DNA from 4 places in the Shewanella carassii genome. Region 1 is predicted to be linked to each of the others. Evidence: predicted binding sites of a transcription regulator. Region 1 holds the regulator's gene; each other region holds the start of a gene.

What was found. The regulator sigma-54, encoded in region 1, starts transcription at its own class of promoters, with help from an activator protein. The targets are predictions, from matches to a motif close to GTTGGCACGNNNNTNGNNT.
Region 2: the regulator sigma-54 is predicted to act here: its motif matches at 1,667-1,685, upstream of flgB (flagellar basal body rod protein FlgB).
Region 3: the regulator sigma-54 is predicted to act here: its motif matches at 1,970-1,988, upstream of K5621_RS16615 (superinfection exclusion B family protein).
Region 4: the regulator sigma-54 is predicted to act here: its motif matches at 1,905-1,923, upstream of glnK (P-II family nitrogen regulator).

Annotation. Positions count from the first base shown of each region.
Region 1 is NZ_AP024618.1:731,423-734,543, forward strand. Features, by position in the region: gene ptsN (PTS IIA-like nitrogen regulatory protein PtsN) at 1-272, opposite strand, end outside; gene hpf (ribosome hibernation promoting factor) at 275-562, opposite strand; gene K5621_RS03470 (RNA polymerase factor sigma-54) at 594-2,054, opposite strand; gene lptB (LPS export ABC transporter ATP-binding protein) at 2,150-2,878, opposite strand; gene lptA (lipopolysaccharide transport periplasmic protein LptA) at 2,875-3,121, opposite strand, start outside.
Region 2 is NZ_AP024618.1:1,547,893-1,551,013, forward strand. Features, by position in the region: gene K5621_RS07080 (chemotaxis protein CheV) at 1-567, shown strand, start outside; gene K5621_RS07085 (CheR family methyltransferase) at 712-1,545, shown strand; gene flgB (flagellar basal body rod protein FlgB) at 1,719-2,117, shown strand; gene flgC (flagellar basal body rod protein FlgC) at 2,120-2,536, shown strand; gene flgD (flagellar hook assembly protein FlgD) at 2,552-3,121, shown strand, end outside.
Region 3 is NZ_AP024618.1:3,677,031-3,680,151, forward strand. Features, by position in the region: gene K5621_RS16605 (bacteriohemerythrin) at 1-828, opposite strand, end outside; gene K5621_RS16610 (DUF3149 domain-containing protein) at 1,108-1,236, shown strand; gene K5621_RS16615 (superinfection exclusion B family protein) at 1,318-1,929, opposite strand; gene K5621_RS16620 (sensor histidine kinase) at 2,091-3,121, shown strand, end outside.
Region 4 is NZ_AP024618.1:3,390,223-3,393,343, forward strand. Features, by position in the region: gene K5621_RS15390 (ammonium transporter) at 258-1,508, opposite strand; gene glnK (P-II family nitrogen regulator) at 1,519-1,857, opposite strand; gene K5621_RS15400 (hydrolase) at 2,159-2,701, shown strand; gene nrfA (ammonia-forming nitrite reductase cytochrome c552 subunit) at 2,794-3,121, opposite strand, start outside.

The sequences.
Region 1 (3,121 bases):
ATGGCATCGAAGGCGATAGGCTCTTCGCATTTGACCAGCACGGCAATCGGCTCTGTGATATCAGGCAGCCGGCCATGCGGAATCGCAATACCATTACCTATACCTGTGCTCCCCATCTTTTCGCGGGCCAATAGGCTTTCAAAAATCGCTTGAGAGGAAAGGGTGGGGTACTGGGCGCTGGCGAGATCGCTAATCAGCTCCAGTACCTTTTTCTTACTGCCCGGAGTGGCACAGGTGGTGCACTCCGGCCGCAGGATGGTACTCAGTTCCATCGTTAGTGTTTTGTCAGCTTTTCTTTGTGTTTAATGACCTGACGATCCAATTTATCAATCAGAACGTCGATGGCGGCATACATGTCGGCATGTTCAGAAGTAGCATAGACTTCGCCGCCATTGAGGTGGATCTTGGCTTCGGCAATCTGTTGCATTTTTTGTACATTGAGCACAACGTGCACATTATTGATCTGTTCGAAATGGCGTTCAAGTTTCGAAAACTTACTTTCCACGTAGTCACGTAGTGAGTCGGTGATCTCGATGTGATGTCCTGTCAGGTTGATTTGCATAGAAATATTCCTCCAAATTCCAACTGTGGATTTATAAACTCTTACGCTGGTTCGACGGTGGTATCATCATAGCCTCGCGATACTTGGCTATGGTGCGTCTTGCAACGTTGATTCCCTGTTCTGCCAGAAGCTGCGCCATCTTGCTGTCGCTTAAGGGCTTCTTCTGGTTTTCCGCTGCCACGAGCTTCTTGATAAAAGCCCTGATCGCCGTGGAAGAGCATTCTCCGCCATCTTCGGTACCGACATGGCTGGAGAAGAAGTACTTCAATTCAAATATTCCCCTGGGGGTATGCATATACTTTTGAGTGGTGACCCTAGAGATGGTCGATTCATGCATCTCGACCGCCTCGGCGATATCGTTGAGCACCATGGGTTTCATGGCCTCTTCACCATATTCGAAAAATCCCTGCTGGAACTGCACTATGCAGTTGGCCACCTTGAGCAGGGTGTCGTTGCGGCTCTCCAGGCTCTTGATAAACCATTTGGCTTCCTGAAGATGGCCACGAATAAACTGGCTGTCTGATTGGCTGCGGGCACTGCGGGCCATGGCAGCATACTGCTGGTTGATCCCGAGTTTGGGCATACAGTCCGGGTTGAGTTCCACGACCCAGCGGCCATTTTTCTTCCAGACGCTAACATCCGGGATCACATATTCTTCGTCCATCGGCTGCACCAGCAAGCCGGGACGGGGATTGAGACTCTGAATCAGGTTGATGGCGTCACGCAGTTGATCTTCCTTGAGCTTGGTCTTGCGCATCAGGGTGCGGAAGTCACGGGCGGCAATGAGATCCAGGTGTTCGTCAATCAACAAGCGGGCATTGGCCAGATGTGGGGTGTCGGCGTTGAACTGCTGTAACTGGATCAGCAGGCATTCGCGCAGATCTCTGGAGGCGATGCCGACAGGATCGAAGTGCTGGATCCGCTTGAGTACCGCCTCGACTTCATCGAGTTCAATCTCAGGGTTGCCCATGGCTTCGAGGATCTCCTCTGTGCTCTGGGTCAGATAGCCCTGTTCGTTGATGGCATCTATGATGGCGGTGGCAATGGCGTCGTCGGTATCGGAAAACGGAGTCAGGTTCTTTTGCCACTCCAGGTGTTCGTAGAGACCTTCGCTGGTTTCTCCCTGGAAGGGCATGTCATCTTCACGGCCCATGGCCGGCCCTGAGGCACTGGCAGCGGTAAAGACTTCATCCCAGGTGGTATCCATAGGCAGCTCATCCGGCATAGATTCATTGCTCAGTGCCTCTGAGGTTTCTACCGTGGAGCCATCGACTTCCTGGGGACTTAGTTCGCTGCTGTCGTTTTCTTTATGGGCGTCAATGGGGTCGTCCTGGCTGTCCTCGGCCATCTCCAAGAGGGGGTTGGCTTCCAAGGCTTCCTGAATTTCCTGCTGCAGCTCAAGGGACGACAGTTGCAGCAGGCGGATGGCCTGTTGCAACTGAGGTGTCATGGTCAACTGTTGACCCAGTTTGAGCTGGAGTGACGCTTTCATTATACCGCTAATCCCTACTCGTTATTTTTCAATGAAAAAATTCAATAATAACAGGCTATAATACCCGGAATTCCCTCCGGATGACATGATCCTAACTATAGCCTGAATTGTTCGCCTAAGTACACAGCGCGTACTTGTTGGTTATCCAAGATTTCAGCGGGTGTGCCTTCGGCAATCAACTGTCCATGGCTGACTATGTAGGCTCGCTCACAAACGTCGAGTGTTTCGCGAACATTGTGGTCTGTGATCAACACCCCTAAACCGCGGGACTTAAGCTGTTCGATGATTTTTTTGATATCGATAACTGAGATGGGATCCACACCGGCGAACGGCTCATCCAACAGAATAAACCTTGGATTAGCGGCCAGCGCCCGGGCGATTTCCACTCGGCGGCGTTCACCGCCGGAGAGGGACATCCCCAGGCTGTCACGTATGTGGGTAATGTGGAATTCTTCCAGTAGCTGTTCGAGCTGTTCCTCGCGCTCGTCGCTGTTGAGCTCCTTACGGGTTTGCAGCACGGCCATGATGTTGTCATGTACCGACAACTTGCGAAAGATACTGGCTTCCTGTGGCAGATAACCTATGCCTTTACGGGCACGCAGGTGCATGGGATCTAGGGTCAGCTCGTCTTCATCGATAAAGATACGGCCCTTGTCACTCTGTACCAGCCCGACCACCATATAGAAGGTGGTAGTCTTGCCCGCCCCGTTGGGGCCCAGTAGCCCGACGATTTGGCCGGTATTGACCGACAGGCTGACGTCTTTGACTACGTTGCGCTTCTTGTAGCTCTTTGCCAGATTCTGTGCCGTCAGGGTGCTGGTCATTGCGGCTCCTGCTGCTGTTCTTTTTTGTTGAGATCCTGATAGTTTTCCGGCTGGATAACAGTAGTTACCCTATCTTGGCCTTTGCCGCTGCTTTCCGCTTCCAGCTGCTGCTTGTTGATGTCGTAGACTATCTTCTCGGCGGTCACTTCGCTGCCGTCCTGTTCTACTTTGGCTTGGCCTATCAAGGTCATGATGCGACTGTCTATGTTGTAGTGGATCTCTTTGGCCTTGGCGCTGGCCAGA
Region 2 (3,121 bases), 820 kb from region 1:
TCCATCATGCCGCCACCGGAGGGGGCTGGGCGGTACTCTTACTTGACGGCCGTGACCGAAATTGAAGGCGAACTGGTTGAAATTCTCGATGTCGAAAAGATCCTCGATGAAATTTCGCCGGTCAAGACAGATATCAGTCAGGAAATCGACGAATCTCTCACAATCGACAGAGAGCAGAACTATCATATTATGGTGATTGACGATTCCTCAGTGGCCCGCAAACAGATCATTCGGGCGCTGTCATCGTTGAATCTGCAGATAGATACCGCCAAAGATGGTCGGGAAGCCCTGCAAAAGCTGAAAAGCATCGCCGCAGAGATGGACAATGTTGCCGATGAAATTCCGTTGATCATTTCGGATATCGAGATGCCGGAAATGGATGGTTACACTCTGACTGCCGAGATCCGTGATGATCCCAAGTTAAAGAATATCAAGGTGGTACTGCATACCTCTTTGAGCGGGGTGTTCAATCAGGCCATGGTGCAAAAAGTGGGCGCCAACGATTTTATTGCCAAGTTCAACCCCGATGAACTGGCATCGGCAGTTAACAAACATCTGAGTCTCTAGTCGCTGTCAGCTGTGGATTTTTATGACTATAGTGAGTGAGATGTCTTGTGTTGCAAATGGGGCTGGGGTATAACGCTGACCCAGTTTTTAAATGTCGTTGTTGCAAGCCACGGCGACATTTTCACGGATAGTTAGGACACAAAGGTGCCAGATAAATCTCTCGCAGAAACTGAATACAATCAATTCAGGCTGTTTCTCGAACAGCACAGTGGCATTGTATTGGGTGAGAACAAACAGTACTTGGTTCGCAGTCGTTTGGCGCCTTTGATGGGGAAATACGGTTTGCCTTCCCTGTCAGATGTCGTTAAGCAGTCGATGCGACCCACCGAACGCCAGTTACGCGCTGAAGTCGTTGATGCCATGACTACCAACGAGACCCTTTGGTTTCGTGATAGGTATCCTTTTGAACTCTTGGGTAATGTATTGTTGCCGGGCTATACCAAGTTGGGGCGGCCGCTGAAGATATGGTCGGCGGCTTGTTCATCTGGTCAGGAGCCCTATTCACTGGCGATGACAGTGCTTGAGTATCAGCAGCGTAAGCCGGGTGCTTTGCCGGGCGGTGCCATGATCCAGGCTACCGATCTGTCGCCGTCCATGCTGGAGCGTTGTAAAAACGCTGAGTATGACAAGCTGGCGTTGGCCCGCGGTCTGTCTGAAGAGCGCAAACGTCAGTTTTTTGAAGCTCTGCCCAACGGCAATATGCGGGTCAAGGATAATGTCCGCCGTTTGGTGAGCTTTCGGGCGCATAACCTGCTTGAGAGTTACACCTTGCTCGGTAAGTTTGACATTATCTTCTGCCGCAATGTGCTTATCTACTTTGCCCCGGAGGCAAAGGCAAAAATACTGCGGCAATTTGCTGCCGCTCTCAATCCCAAAGGGATACTGTTTTTGGGTGCCAGCGAATCGATTGCCGGTTTGACCGACGAATTTGACATGGTTCGCTGTAACCCTGGCATTTATTACCAGAAGAAAAACTAACCAATAACCTTTTGATTTTACTGGTAAATATGTAAAGGGCGCGTCGAATTAGACGGGCCCTTTTTGTTATTTCCTTTCTTTATGGCGCACAGCTGTGCTGTCTTTCGCTATTACATCCATATTTGGCACAAAGCTTGCTTTATCTTTGTCGAGTCATTAGAGGAGGCGGTTTTATGGCGATCAGTTTCGATAAGGCCCTTGGCATACATCAATACACTCTGGGTATTCGCGCTCAGCGTGCCGAAGTGCTTGCCAGCAATATAGCCAATGCCGACACCCCTCACTATAAGGCTCGGGATGTTGATTTTTCATCGGCGTTGCAGGCGGCAAAGGGGCGGCAACAGGGGGTCAGTATGATGGCCACTTCTGAAAAGCATTTCGACCTCAAGGCGTTGACTGCCGAGCATGTGCAGTATCGAGTACCGGATCAGCCTGACACGGGTGACGGTAATACGGTCGATATGCAAAAAGAGCAACAGGCCTTTATGCAAAATGCGCTCGAATATCAGATGTCGCTGGGATTTCTCGACGGTAAGTTCGCCGGAATGAAAAAGGCATTGAAAGGAGATTAATCATGAGTTTGTACAATATCTTCAATGTTGCGGGTTCGGGGATGTCGGCGCAGTCGGTGCGCTTGAATACCACCGCCAGTAACATAGCCAACGCAGACTCCGTTTCTTCCAGTATCGATAAGACCTACAAGGCGAGACACCCTATTTTTGAGGCCGAGTTGGCTAAGGCCAATGGCCAACAACAGCAGGGCGCGGCGGTGAAGGTCAAGGGCATAGTGGAGAGCGATAAGCCCTTGTTGAAAGAGTATTCGCCGGATCATCCGATGGCCGATGCCGATGGTTTTATCTACAAACCCAATGTCAATGTGGTGGAAGAGATGGCCGATATGATTTCGGCTTCCCGCTCTTATCAGATGAACGTCCAGGTGGCCGATGCCGCCAAGTCTATGCTGCAGCAGACCCTGAGGTTGGGCAAGTAAAGGGAGACATAGCCCATGAGTGTGAATTCAATTAATCCCTTCCAGGACAATATCAGTGTTCAATCGGGCACTGAGGCCAAGAAGAGTAACAACCAGCAGCTGACCCAAGAGGATTTCTTCTCGCTGCTGAGTAGACAGTTGTCGATGCAGGATCCTTTCAAACCTGTAGACAATGACCAGATGATTGCCCAAATGGCATCGTTTTCTACTGTTGATGGTATCTCCAAGCTCAATGAGGAGATAGTTAACCTCAATACGGTAATGACCTCGAGTCAGGCATTGCAGGCATCAGGCCTTGTGGGGCAGAAAGTGTTGATCCCGGCGGGAACCGGTTATGTTTCAGCGGAAGATCCCACGCTCAAAGGGGTGATCACATCGCCTGAGAAAATTCCGTCGATCAAGGTGACGGTCGAAGATGAGGCCGGACAGGTGATCAAGACCTTTGAGGTGGATGGCAGTGCCGGCGGTAACATAGACGTGGAATGGGATGGCTTGGATAAAGATGGAAATCCGGTGGATGCCGGTATCTATACCATGAAGGCCAGCGGAGTTGTCGATGGTAAGCCTCAGGATCTTATCGTTAGC
Region 3 (3,121 bases), 1.5 Mb from region 1:
TTGCAGTATCTGTTGTTGGATCTCGACCGTAGCCGCGGACGTTCGCTGCGCCAGACTACGAACCTCATCGGCAACCACAGCAAAACCTCGGCCATGCTCACCCGCACGGGCGCTCTCAATAGCGGCGTTCAATGCCAGTAGATTAGTCTGTTCGGCCACTTGGGAAATGGTGTCAATGATAGTGCTGATATTGTTGCTGTCTTCGGCCAGTCTGGCGATCACTTGTTGGGATTGCCCTACTTGGGCAGACATACCATCAATTTGTTGTACCACCTGCCTAACTGTTTGATCGCCGCGATGAGCCGCTTGCTTGGCCTGCTCCGCAGCATTGGCGGTGCTGGCGGCGTTGCGACTGATCTCCTGTACGGTAGATACCATCTGAGTCATGGCTGTCGCGGCCAGTTCCGCTTGTTTTTCCTGCTCTTCGACTCCCAGATGGGCGGTATCACTGATGGATTTGATATCCATGGAAACCTTTTTCATGGCTTCGGCAGTATTGACCAAGGAAAGAATCGTTCGGCTAACATCCTCTCCCATACGGTTAATGCCATGAACCACGGAATGAAACATACCGGCATCCCGCTCAGATAATTGATAACTGAGGTCACCCTCGCCGAAATGACGGGCGGCATTTTCCAAGCGCTTGAGATTGAAGAGTTGTTTGACGCCAAGCCAAACCAACAACAGGAGAGCGAGCAACAATGAGCCAAAGGCAAGATAAGCGGCTGTGCTCAACAACATAAAAAGTGGATAGATAAATAACAACAGCAAAGGAAACCACTGCCACCTTTGCAACATGAGTTTCAACACGCTTTGGGATGTTTGCATCGCACGCTCCTTGCCAATGGTTATCGCCGCCGTTCACTCTACCCCTTTAGTGTAGAGGTTAATATTAGCCTTTGAGCTTATCCCTTTCTCAACATCCCTTGCCGTTAACGCAGATAATTTCGCAACCACCTAATTCAGCAAAACATGATTCAAATCATGTTTTAACAAGGTAGTTTGTCAGATTAAACGCTCAGGTAACATTTGTTGATCGAGATCAGTTCTGCTCAACGTCGATTTGGTTAGTTTAGCTTTGACTTTACAAGAAAGAGGACTTCAGTGATGGCATTCTGGTTGGATCTAATGTTTGGAAACCCTATAGGCTTACTGTCGATGATAGTTATCTTCAGTACTATCGGTATTATCTCCTACATTATGTGGATGTTTATCGTAAAGTCGGCAAAGCCTTAGATTTCCATGTTCTTTAAATGCAATGACATTTTTGATCTAATGTTTGGGCAGCCCTAAGGCTGCCCACTTTTTTAACCGATATCAGGCAGCGTGTTTGCGCACCTGGGCAATACCATTGATAAATTGCGGCCTTGCCTTGATAAGGTATTGCAACTCTTCCTGACTCGGTTCTCCCGGAGGAAGACGCAACACTCTTCGGTTTAAATGCTTACGGGCGGCCATGGCTATCTTGTACTCGGCAGTAGGGCCTTGAATGGCGTAATGTCGCTCGTTCCCCAGACTCTCCAGTATGTGTGCCTTTAGCAGCGCCTGCACAGGAGCCTCATTTTGCGGCAGGGTCAAAACACTGGCACCCTGCAGGAAGAACTCCCTCAATAGCGCGCGCTCGGCAGGATCCAACAACCTCACTTTTTCTTCGATCGTTTCATTGATCCTGCGCTCGCTCAGACGACCAATAGCTTCATCCAGCAAAAGATTGACGGCCAAGGCACCGATATAAGCCAAAGCCAGCAGTAACGTCAGGCCAATATAATGAGCATGACTATCAACCCAAGACTCCAAATGCAACAGAGCCAGTAAGGACTTAGGCATAAACAGCAGCAATGTGGTTATCAGCAGCACCCACAGTGTCAGTTGCAATGCAGCGGCCTTGAACTTGCCCTCTTTCAATACCTCAAATTTCAGTCTCTTCATGGCTCTATCCAGCGTCAGAAAATTGTTCCAACCACTAAACAAGCAAAAACGGTGCCACGTTCATTCGAAACGCTTCATGATTATCCGATAACAAAAAACTACGAAATTTGGCGGCGAGGCTATGCTTAAGGCTATCTACAGCAAGTACTTAAGATTGTTGAATGCCCAGTTTTTTAAAACAGCTCATCAGCAGCCCCATAGGTCGAAGACTAGCCTTGGCGATTATATTGTTCAGCTCGCTGATCACCCTGGTGACCACGGGTTTACAGCTGATTTCTGATTACAAGAGCGACATTGGCCGAATAAACAATGAGTTTGCCAATATTGAAAAGGCCAACCTGGATGTGCTCGCGGCAAGTATTTGGGTAATAGATGAGAGGCTCATCAAGACCCAGTTGAACGGCCTTTACCAATTGCCGGATACCAGCTTTGTGATCATAGAAGATGATAGCGGCAAGGAATGGACGGCCGGTGAACACCGTAACCAAGGAGTGATAGAAAAACGCTTTCCCTTGATACATCAAACCGGCGATCAAACCTTTAATGTCGGCGAACTCAGAGTACAGGCCGACCTCTCCAAAATCTACGATAGATTAGTCAACAAAGCCTTACTGATCCTACTGGCTAACGCTATCAAGACCTTCCTGGTCGCAGGCTTCATTCTCTATCTGGTCTGGGCCACGATCACCCGACACCTGTTACAACTGAGTGAGTATTGCTCGCAGCTCGATTTGGAGCAGGACTATCAACCATTGCAGTTCAAACGCCGGGAAAAACAGGATGAATTTACCCGGGTTGCTCAGGCCATCAACTTGATGCAACAACAACTGCGCACCACCTTTTCGCAACTCAACCTTTCCCGCACCGAGTTGCAAGAGGCCTTGAACGACAGAGAAAGATTATTGGAACTGGAACGCAGTTATAAAGATGAGTTGGCCAAACAAGTCAAAGAGCAAACCAAAGAGCTTGAGCAGTCACTCTTGGTACTGAAGCGCGCCCAGCAGGTCATGGTCGAGCAACAGAAAATGGCGGCGCTCGGCGGGCTGGTATCCGGGATAGCCCATGAAATCAATACTCCGATAGGTATCTGTCTCACTGCCGCCAGTAGCCAACTACAACATATTCATGAATTGATTGAACTGTTGCAAAGTGATGGCGCTACGCTGGAGGAGCTCAATGCCATTCTCAATGA
Region 4 (3,121 bases), 1.8 Mb from region 1:
CCCAAAATGCGCTTTTCCTGGCCGACTCCCGCCAAGCCAGGTAACAACAAGGCCGGTAACCCCAAAGCCAGCTCTAACCAAAAGCCACCTCACAAGAGATGGCTTAAAGGTGAAGGAAGCCTGCTTGATCTCTCAAGAACACTCATGGCTTATCAGCTGGCATTCTTGGCTTATCAATTGGCGTTCTTGGCCTCTCAGTTGGCGTTCTTGGCCTCTCAATTGGCGTTCCTGGCCTCTCAATTGGCGTTCCTGGCCTCTCAGTTGGCGTTCTTGACAGTCACAAACTCAGGATAGGCATCGATACCACAGTCCGACGCGTCCATACCGTTGTACTCTTCCTCTTCGGTCACTCGGATCCCCATAGTCACTTTCAAGGCGCCCCACACCAGCAATGACGACAGGAACACCCAGGCAGAGATCACCGCAGCGCCAAACAGTTGCCCTGTCACACTGGCTTCTGCATTGGACAGAGGCACCATCATCAAACCGAAGAAACCGGCGACCCCGTGCACCGAGATAGCCCCGACAGGATCGTCTATCTTGATGCGGTCAAAGCCCACAATGGAGAACACCACCAAACCGCCGGCTACCAGGCCTATCACACCCGCCATCGGCAGCGAGGGCGACAATGGATCGGCCGTGATAGCCACCAAACCAGCCAAAGTACCATTGAGTATCATGGTCAAATCGGCCTTGCCCCACACCATCTTACAGACGATCAGTGCTGATACCGCGCCGAAGGCCGCCGCCGAATTGGTGTTGACGAAGACTTTGGCCACAGCGCTGGCATTTTCGGCATCAGAGACCAGTAACTGAGAACCACCGTTGAAACCGAACCAACCCATCCAGAGGATAAAAGTCCCCAGGGTTGCCAGCGGCAGGTTGGAACCCGGGATAGGGTTAACCTGGCCATTGGCGCCATATTTACCTTTGCGGGCTCCCAGCAGCAAGACACCGGCCAAGGCCGCGGCCGCACCGGCCATATGCACTATGCCGCTACCGGCAAAGTCGACATAGTCGGCTTCGGAAAGGAAACCACCGCCCCAGGTCCAGTAACCTTCCACCGGATAGATGACAGCCGTCATTACCAGGCTGAATGCCAGGAAAGCCCACAGGCGCATGCGCTCGGCCACGGCGCCGGAAACAATCGACATGGCAGTGGCCACAAATACCACCTGGAAGAAAAAATCAGACTCCAGCGCATGGTCGGCGTCGGCAGCTTGAGCTCCTATCAAGGTGCTGATGCTCGGCAGCCAGCCACCTTCGCCATTGTCCACATACATGATGTTGTAACCCACAATCAGGTAGGTGATACAGGCGATTGAATAGAGACAGATGTTTTTAGTAAGTATCTCTGTGGTGTTTTTGGAACGCACCAACCCGGCCTCCAGCATGGCAAAACCCGCCGCCATCCACATCACCAGCGCGCCGGAGATCAGAAAGTAAAAGGTGTCCAGCGCAAAACGCAGCTCTGTGACCGTAGTACCCAATTTGCTCAGTTCTTCCATCTTCTCCCCCTTACAGCGCTTCTGTGTCTGTTTCGCCCGTACGAATACGGATAACCTGTTCCAGATCTGTCACAAAGATCTTGCCGTCACCTATCTTGCCGGTATGAGCGGCGTTGCTGATGGCTTCCAACAACTCATCGAGATTCTCAGCCTTGGTGGCTATCTCAAGCTTAACCTTGGGCAGAAAGTCCACCTGATACTCGGCTCCCCGATAGAGCTCTGTATGCCCCTTTTGTCGGCCAAAACCTTTGACTTCGGTGACAGTCATCCCCTCTACGCCTATGCCCGCTATCGCTTCGCGGACATCATCGAGCTTGAACGGCTTAATGATTGCGCTGACTAATTTCATCCAGACCTCCAGAATCGCCTTGCTGTGATTGATGTTATGCCAAAACAATTCAAGCATTAGGCCAAAATGTTAATTTTTTGTTTTATAAAGAGTTAGCTTTTACGGACCAGGTTGAGAGCTGCAGATATGCACCAATTAAGTGCAATTAAGGTTTAGGCGCACAAAAAAAGCGCAACCATCTACGACCTAAGGCCTATTGGCTTAAGCCCTGTCCTGTCGTTAACTGAATGTCCTTAGGTTAACTGAAGCAAAAGAAGGGCTCGTTTACACCTGTCCTAAGGCCAACCAGAAGGAGAACAAGATGTTAAAAGCAGAAGAATGTGTGCTGGTCATAGTGGATGTTCAGGGCAAACTGGCGCAGATAATGGACAAGAGTGAACAGCTGCATCAGCAACTGGCCATGCTGATAGAAGGCACGGCCTTGTTTGATATCCCGGTGCTCTGGCTGGAACAGTTGCCGCAGAAGCTCGGCCCCACTACAGAGTCGCTGGCCGCCCTGCTATCCAAGACCACTGCGCCGATTGCCAAGCATCACTTCAGTGGCTGGCACTGCCCGGCGTTCCGTGAGGCACTGTTGAGTACCGGCCGCAAACAGGTACTGCTGGCCGGGATAGAGACCCATGTCTGTGTCTATCAAACCTGTGGTGATCTTATCGAGCAGGGTTTCGATGTGCACTTGATAGCCGATGCCGTCAGCTCCCGCAGTGAAAGCAACAAACACTTGGGAATAGAGATGATGAAGCAGCAGGGAGCCAGGCTCAACAACAGCGAGTCTTTACTGTTTGAACTGCAACATCAGGCAGAAGGTGAACGCTTTAAGGCTCTGCTTAAGCTGATCAAATAAGCCTGTAATCCCTCACGGGCTACCACTGATTTCTTGTAAGATAAAAAAATCCCCGCGGTGCGGGGATTTTCATTTACGAGTGTTAACGACTGTTACTTGTAGGTCGCTTCACGCTTCTTGGCTTCGGCATCCCACTTAGGCAGAACGTTTTTCTTAAATTCTTCCTTGTCGGCAACCATCTTCTTCATGTCCATACCCAGAGCAGCCTGAGCCTTGGCCTTGGTGGAGATATCAGGCAGAGCGACTGGCTCTGTGATACCTTTCTTAGCCAGCAGCTGCGCCAGTTTCACCCGGGCGTTGGCCGCCTTGTCAACCGCAGTACCCAGTACCCGCAGCGCTTCATCAGGAGCGTGAGCCGCAACACCGTGAGAGGCGATAGCATAATCCCAGCGCCATTGGGCATGACGGATGTCAGTCAGA